Regions from separate parts of the Psychrobacillus sp. FSL K6-2843 genome, predicted to be linked through region 2. Evidence: a T-box and tRNA genes for the amino acid it is inferred to sense, from the RefSeq annotation. Region 2 holds a T-box; the other holds one or more tRNA genes.
The links. The T-box of region 2 lies ahead of pheS (phenylalanine--tRNA ligase subunit alpha). A T-box ahead of a tRNA ligase gene usually reads a tRNA of that ligase, here a tRNA-Phe.

Region 1: it encodes a tRNA-Phe, which carries the amino acid that the T-box ahead of pheS (phenylalanine--tRNA ligase subunit alpha) is inferred to sense. The anticodon was not compared.

The regions. Positions count from the first base shown of each region.
Region 1 is NZ_CP152021.1:300,060-303,474, forward strand. It holds gene MKY94_RS01510 (aldose epimerase family protein) at 1-182, shown strand, start outside; gene MKY94_RS01515 (hypothetical protein) at 316-969, opposite strand; tRNA gene MKY94_RS01520 (tRNA-Gly) at 1,114-1,184, opposite strand; tRNA gene MKY94_RS01525 (tRNA-Phe) at 1,200-1,275, opposite strand; tRNA gene MKY94_RS01530 (tRNA-Asp) at 1,387-1,462, opposite strand; tRNA gene MKY94_RS01535 (tRNA-Met) at 1,466-1,542, opposite strand; tRNA gene MKY94_RS01540 (tRNA-Ser) at 1,630-1,722, opposite strand; gene MKY94_RS01545 (VWA domain-containing protein) at 1,922-3,334, shown strand; gene MKY94_RS01550 (hypothetical protein) at 3,349-3,415, shown strand, end outside.
Region 2 is NZ_CP152021.1:2,619,565-2,622,979, forward strand. It holds gene pheT (phenylalanine--tRNA ligase subunit beta) at 1-1,117, opposite strand, end outside; gene pheS (phenylalanine--tRNA ligase subunit alpha) at 1,130-2,167, opposite strand; T-box leader at 2,215-2,448, opposite strand; gene MKY94_RS13255 (RNA methyltransferase) at 2,504-3,268, opposite strand.

The sequences.
Region 1 (3,415 bases), 1.8 Mb from region 2:
ATAACTTGGCTGGCTCTGAAACAATGAGAGGAGAACAGGTAAGAAACTATTTAGGTGTATGCTTAGAAACACAAGGTCCACCTGACTCCATTCATCATCCTCATTTTCCTTCCTCAATTCTACTAGCAGGGAATGAGTACAAATCAACGACAATCTATTCCTTTGAAGTGATAATTGATTGACAATGTATGTAAAAGAGGATCTTCTTGGCATAGGTGCAAATATATTTGAGGATAAAGTAAGACAGTGGTTGATTATTTAACACATAATAAAACATCTTCAATTGGCACTTGTCCAATTGAAGATGTAAAATAATTAAAGATCAATAATTTCATCATATCCGATTAATTTATCCATATGGCTTGCGATCATAGCTATAATTGTACTTGCCTCATCTTTTTTAAAAGTAAAGGTACTTTCATCGACGAACTCCTCATCATCTACCCAGCTACGATTTCTTCTACGGAGAACACCATCGCCATTGGCACTGTCTATACCGAACTGATATGTTACCTCAATATTATCATCTATTAAAAATGCAGTAACCTCAGGTGTTTCCCAATCCACATCAATTTCTTCTAACATGATTTCATCGTCATCATCATCGTCATCGTTGTCACCATCATCATCCAAATAAATTAATTCACTTTCACTGTCATCTTCAAGAAATTCGTGAAAGCTTTCATGAACAGCTTCTATAATATCAGTAATGTCATCTAACATTATTCTGGTAGGTTGGAGAAGTTCAACATCGAAACTTTCAACATAGAACTCTTCATTATAAGGATCAAATAGAATAGTGCAAAAATAGTCTCGCTCATCCTCTAACGTACTAACAAAAAATTCAATTCGCGGATGTTTAGAGGCGCGATTAATGTTCATGTGGCCGACTTGATCGTACTGCTCGCAAATCGAATTCAAATGATCCTGTAGCTCCTCTGTTACTCTGTCAAACCATTCTGTAGTCATAGTCATTACCGCCTCTCATCATTTTCTCCTACTATCTTGTCCTAACAAGGAGTTATTATTCCAACGAATGAAAGAAATTGAAAAAGAAACGACAAAAAAAAAGGCCCATTGATCTTTGCATCAATAGGTCTTCTTTTTATTGGAAGCGGGTGAAGAGAATCGAACTCTCATCATCAGCTTGGAAGGCTGAGGTTTTACCACTAAACTACACCCGCATATTAAAACATAAATGGTGGCTCAGGACGGAATCGAACCGCCGACACAAGGATTTTCAGTCCTTTGCTCTACCGACTGAGCTACTGAGCCTAAATTTGTATCAAGTAAACGAAGCTTAGTATCTCATAGTCAGTTAAGTATAATACAAAATATGTATGTTATATCACTTAGTTGCATAGGAACTGCTTGCTTACAAAAAAATGGCGGTCCCGACCGGGATCGAACCGGCGATCTCCTGCGTGACAGGCAGGCATGTTAACCGCTACACCACGGGACCATTTGGTTGCGGGGACAGGATTTGAACCTGTGACCTTCGGGTTATGAGCCCGACGAGCTACCGAACTGCTCCACCCCGCGACAATAAGAAAGAGTTGAAATTTAAATCAACTACGCATTATAAACTAGTATACTATATTTTACACTTACAAACAACGTAAATAAAAATGGAGGAGGAAGAGGGATTCGAACCCCCGCGCGGTATGACCCGCCTGTCGGTTTTCAAGACCGATCCCTTCAGCCGAACTTGGGTATTCCTCCATATGATGTTACTGTACTAGCAACAAGACAAGAACTAGTATACCATTTTTAAAAAATAAAAGCAACCTCCTTTTTCTTCTAAAACAAATTTTAAGGTTATATCCGTAATAATAAAAGTTGTTTCTTCTCTTAAATGAAACATTTTTCCATTATGTTACGTATGGAATTATAAGTAAGTTTAAAAGCAAGGAGGAATTTCATGAATCGACTATTTACTTTATTAACTATGTTGCTCATATTGTTCCTATCAGCTTGCTCGAATGAATCTCAAGCAGGTGAAGAAAATAAAAAAATAAGTGACAATCAAAAAATAGTAACAGAAGAGGAGAACACTGAAAAAGAAAAACTCCTCGCAATTGAAAAAATTATTATTCCGACAGATTTAGAGGAATGGAAGAATTCTGAGCCAGGTTTGTTCGCACTAGACTATTCTTTTGAACACGAAACATCCAGTTGGCCAAAGGATGCAAGAGAGCTAACACTAGATGAACAAGAAGAGCTTAAAAATACTACGGACATGATAAAAGATGAGGAAACATTATTTAAAATGCTTCTCTATTATTTCGGTAGCACTGTGTATAGTGATCTGTTAGATAAACAGATGAATTATGTAGCCGTTTTAAATGAACCATATTTACCTGAGCCTACTAAAGAAACAATCTCAGGTGGAAGTAATGAGGAAGTTACACCAAAGTCGATACTATTACTCGATGCAAGTTCAAGTATGCTATTGTCCGTAGATGGCAAACAAAAGATGGGGATAGCAAAAACTGCTATGAAGCGTTTTGCAAAGACGATTGGAGCTTCTAGTGAAGTTTCTCTTTATGTCTATGGCCATGAAGGTTCACAGGAGGATAAAGATAAGGAACTTTCTTGTACAAAGATAGATGAGATTTATCCAATGCAGTCTTATAGTACGGATAAATTTGATCCTGTAGTGGATGATGTCGCGGCAAAAGGATGGACTCCATTAGCTGCCGCAATAAAAACAGCAAATGAAGCAAGTAAGAATTCTGAAGGTGCATTAACTGTTTATATTGTTAGTGACGGAGCAGAGACATGCGACGGGGATCCTATTAAAGAGGCCGAAGAGTTTGCTAAAGGAAATGAAAACCGTCAAGTAAATATTGTTGGCTTTAATGTAGACCAAAAAGGTCAAGATCAATTAAAGGCTGTAGCTGAAGCGGGAAAAGGAGAATATATTTCTGCTGAAAATAGCGACGAATTGAATAAAAGTATCGAAGAAAAGTGGGTTATTCCAAGTGTCTTAGATGTGGCTTATATTCAATTAAATGCACCCAATGGTTTTGCTATTTCTAATGCGCAGTATGATATTAGTAAAATTTCGCTTTCCCTTTCTTTTGCCATTTCCAATGAACGGAATCGATTGAGTCAAATGGTGACATGGATGGAAACGGAAGAAATAATATCAGCACATCAAGCAGAAGCACTACAAACTAAGGTGCAGGAACGAAAAGACACATTATCCAAGTGGAATGATGATTTAAGTGAATCAAAAAAACAGACGGTGGAAAACGAATATAATCGCATCCATCAAAAAATTAAAGCTTGGACAGATGAAGTGAATAAGCTGAGGTCTGAACAGTCTTAATAGGAGGGCTATTAATGAGTACATTTTTCATTATCGCAATCGTGGTAATTGCCTTCATTTTTTATTATTTACTTACTAGAG
Region 2 (3,415 bases):
CAACACCTTTTTCGTAGCGGGCACTCGCGTCACTACGTAAATTATGATCTTTAGAAGATTGGCGAACTGAACTTGCTGTAAAGTACGCAGACTCGATAACAACTGTTGTCGTACCATCATGAACCTCTGAATTGGCACCACCCATAACTCCAGCAAGAGCAACTGGTTCTTTACCATTAGTAATAACTAAATGATTAGATTTAAGTGTACGCTCTTGATCATCAAGTGTAACAATTTTTTCTTCTTCATTTGCTAGGCGAACAACGATTTCCTTTGTAGCAAGGCGATCATAGTCAAATGCATGAAGTGGTTGGCCGTATTCCATTAACACGTAGTTTGTAATATCTACGACATTGTTATGAGGACGGACACCAGCTGCCATTAGACGATTTTGTAGCCATAGTGGTGATTCTTTTACTTGTACGTTTTTTACAACTTTCGCAATGTACAAAGGATTTTCTTCTATTGCATCCACACGAAGCTTTATATAGTCTTCTGCTTTTTCAATACTTTCTGTATAGGACGCTTCTGGGTATTTCATATCTTCAGAAAGAATTGCTCCTACTTCATAAGCTACTCCCAGCATACTTAGTGCATCAGAACGGTTTGGTGTTAAACCTAGTTCTAACACTATATCGTCCAGACCTAATAATGGGAGTGCGCTTTCACCTGGTACAGCTGTTTCAGGGAGAACATAAATCCCTTCTGCATATGCTTTTGAGACAAGGCGGCCTTCTATACCTAGCTCCTGAAGAGAACAGATCATACCGTTAGATACTTCTCCACGTAGCTTTGCTTTCTTAATCTTAATGCCACCTGGTAGCACTGCACCAGGACGAGCAACGATTACTTTCTGACCAGCGTCTACGTTAGGAGCACCACAAATGATTTGAGTGATTTCATCTCCTACGTCTACCTGACAGATGTTTAACTTATCAGCTTCCGGATGTTTCACCTTTTCTTTTACATATCCAACTACAACATTTGTCATGCCTTGAGAGCGGTCAATTACTGCATCTACCTCAATACCTGAGCGTGTGATTTTTTCTCCTAAATCCTTTGGATTCAATCCTTGTGTGTTTACATATTCTGATAACCATTTCGTCGATACTAACATGTCATTTCCTCCTTACACTTCTGTTCGGTGGAATTGCGATAAGAAACGCACATCATTTGTATAGAAATGACGAATATCTTCCACTCCATATTTCAACATTGCAATACGCTCTGGCCCCATACCAAATGCAAAACCAGAAAGCTTTTTAGAATCATAGCCAGCCATCTCAAGGACGTTAGGATGAACCATACCTGCTCCTAGTATTTCAATCCAGCCAGTCTTCTTACATACGTTACAGCCGCTACCTCCACACTTAAAGCAAGAGATATCCATCTCTACAGATGGTTCTGTAAATGGGAAGAAACTTGGACGCAAACGAATTTCGCGATCCTCTCCGAACATCTTCTTCGCGAATAAAGATAATGTACCTTTTAAATCACTCATACGGATATTCTCACCGATTACTAGACCTTCAATTTGAGTAAATTGGTGTGAATGTGTCGCATCATCATTATCACGACGATACACCTTACCAGGACAAATAATTTTAATCGGTTGACCTTCTTTTGCCTCCATTGTGCGCGCTTGCACTGGAGATGTATGCGTACGTAACAAAATATCCTCTGAAATGTAGAAGGAATCCTGCATATCTCGTGCAGGGTGACCTTTAGGTAAGTTTAAAGCCTCAAAATTATAGTAATCCTTTTCTACCTCAGGACCTTCTGCAATTTCATAGCCCATGCTTAAAAATAGATCTTCAATCTCCTCTACAACGCGAGTAAGTGGATGATGATTCCCGGTTTTCACTGGACGACCAGGTAAAGTTACATCAATAGATTCTTTCTCTAGCTGCTCTTGAATCGCTTGCTCCTGTAATAAGGTCATACGGGCTTCTAATACATTAGTTACTTCCTCTCTTACTACATTGACAAGTGCCCCCATCTTCGGACGCTCCTCGGCTGGAAGTTTACCCATTCCCTTTAATAAATCCGTAATTGGGCCCTTTTTCCCTAAATATGCAACTCGCACATCATTTAATTCTTTTGTGTTTTGTGAAGCTTCAATTTTTTGTAGAGCTTCTTCTTTCAACTGTTGAAGTTGTGCTTCCATTTCAAAAATCCCTCCTAATTGACAAAATAAAAAATCCTCGCCCCTATAAAAGGGACGAGGACTATTTTCGCGGTACCACCCTGATTATTGCACAAAAAAAACGTGCAATCACTCAATTCGACTAACGGCTCTACACCGGCACACCTTTACAGTAAATACTGGTCCCGGTGGCAGCTAACGGGGTGAACTTCTATATGAAATCTCCATCTACGCTTCCAGTCAAGGCGTAAAATCCCTACATTTGAATTCTCATATATACTTTTCCCGATGACAGCTTTTATTATTTATTAAATTATTATCTATTATACGGACTTTTAAACATTTCATCAAGGGCATTTATCTCAAAGTAAGTCCATAAAGAAGAATTCCTGTTGCTACTGCAACATTTAATGATTCTGCTTGACCAAACAAAGGGACAATTATATTTTGGTCGGTTTGTTCCAACAAATCCGCTTGAATACCGCTTCCTTCGTTTCCTACTATCAATGCAAACGCATCACTTTTCTCTACTTCATGGAACGGAGTAGAGTTTTCAAATGCTGTTCCATATACTTTTACATTTTTGTCTTTCAGTTGGTCCACCCAATAGCTTAATTCACCTTTTAAAATAGGTATATGAAAATGAGAGCCTTGTGCTGATCGTAGTGTTTTGGAATTATAAGCATCTGCTGATCCTTTGCCAAGAACGACGGCGTCTATTCCAGCAGCATCGGCTGTACGAATCATCGTACCAATATTTCCAGGGTCTTGAACCGCATCAATCAATAACAGCCTTTTCCAAGTTCCCTGTTCATCTAACTTAGCTGTACTTTGTTTACAATGTGCAAAAATCCCTTGAGTATGCTCTGTTTCAGCAAGCTCTTTTTTGATAACATCATTAATCTCAACGATTTCCAGATTATCAACGTCCCATGTTACAGGAATTTCACTAGTATCACTTAGGATAATAGTTAAAACATTTTCTTTTTGTTTTATTGCTTCCTCGACTAAATGATATCCTTCAATGATAAATTCTCCTGTTTTGTCTCGCTCTTTTCGAACACTAAGTAATTTCTTCCAATGTTTAACTAAGGAATTTTGTGGAGATTCAATTCGTTTCATGTTATGTACCGCCTTTTTCTTATATACCGCACAAAAAATAATACAGCATCTTTTCTTTTGTAAAAAAATTATATCACGTAAATCTATTACTTCATATTTATCTTCCACGAATTTATCAAAATCATGTATACGTGGCAAGACATTGGG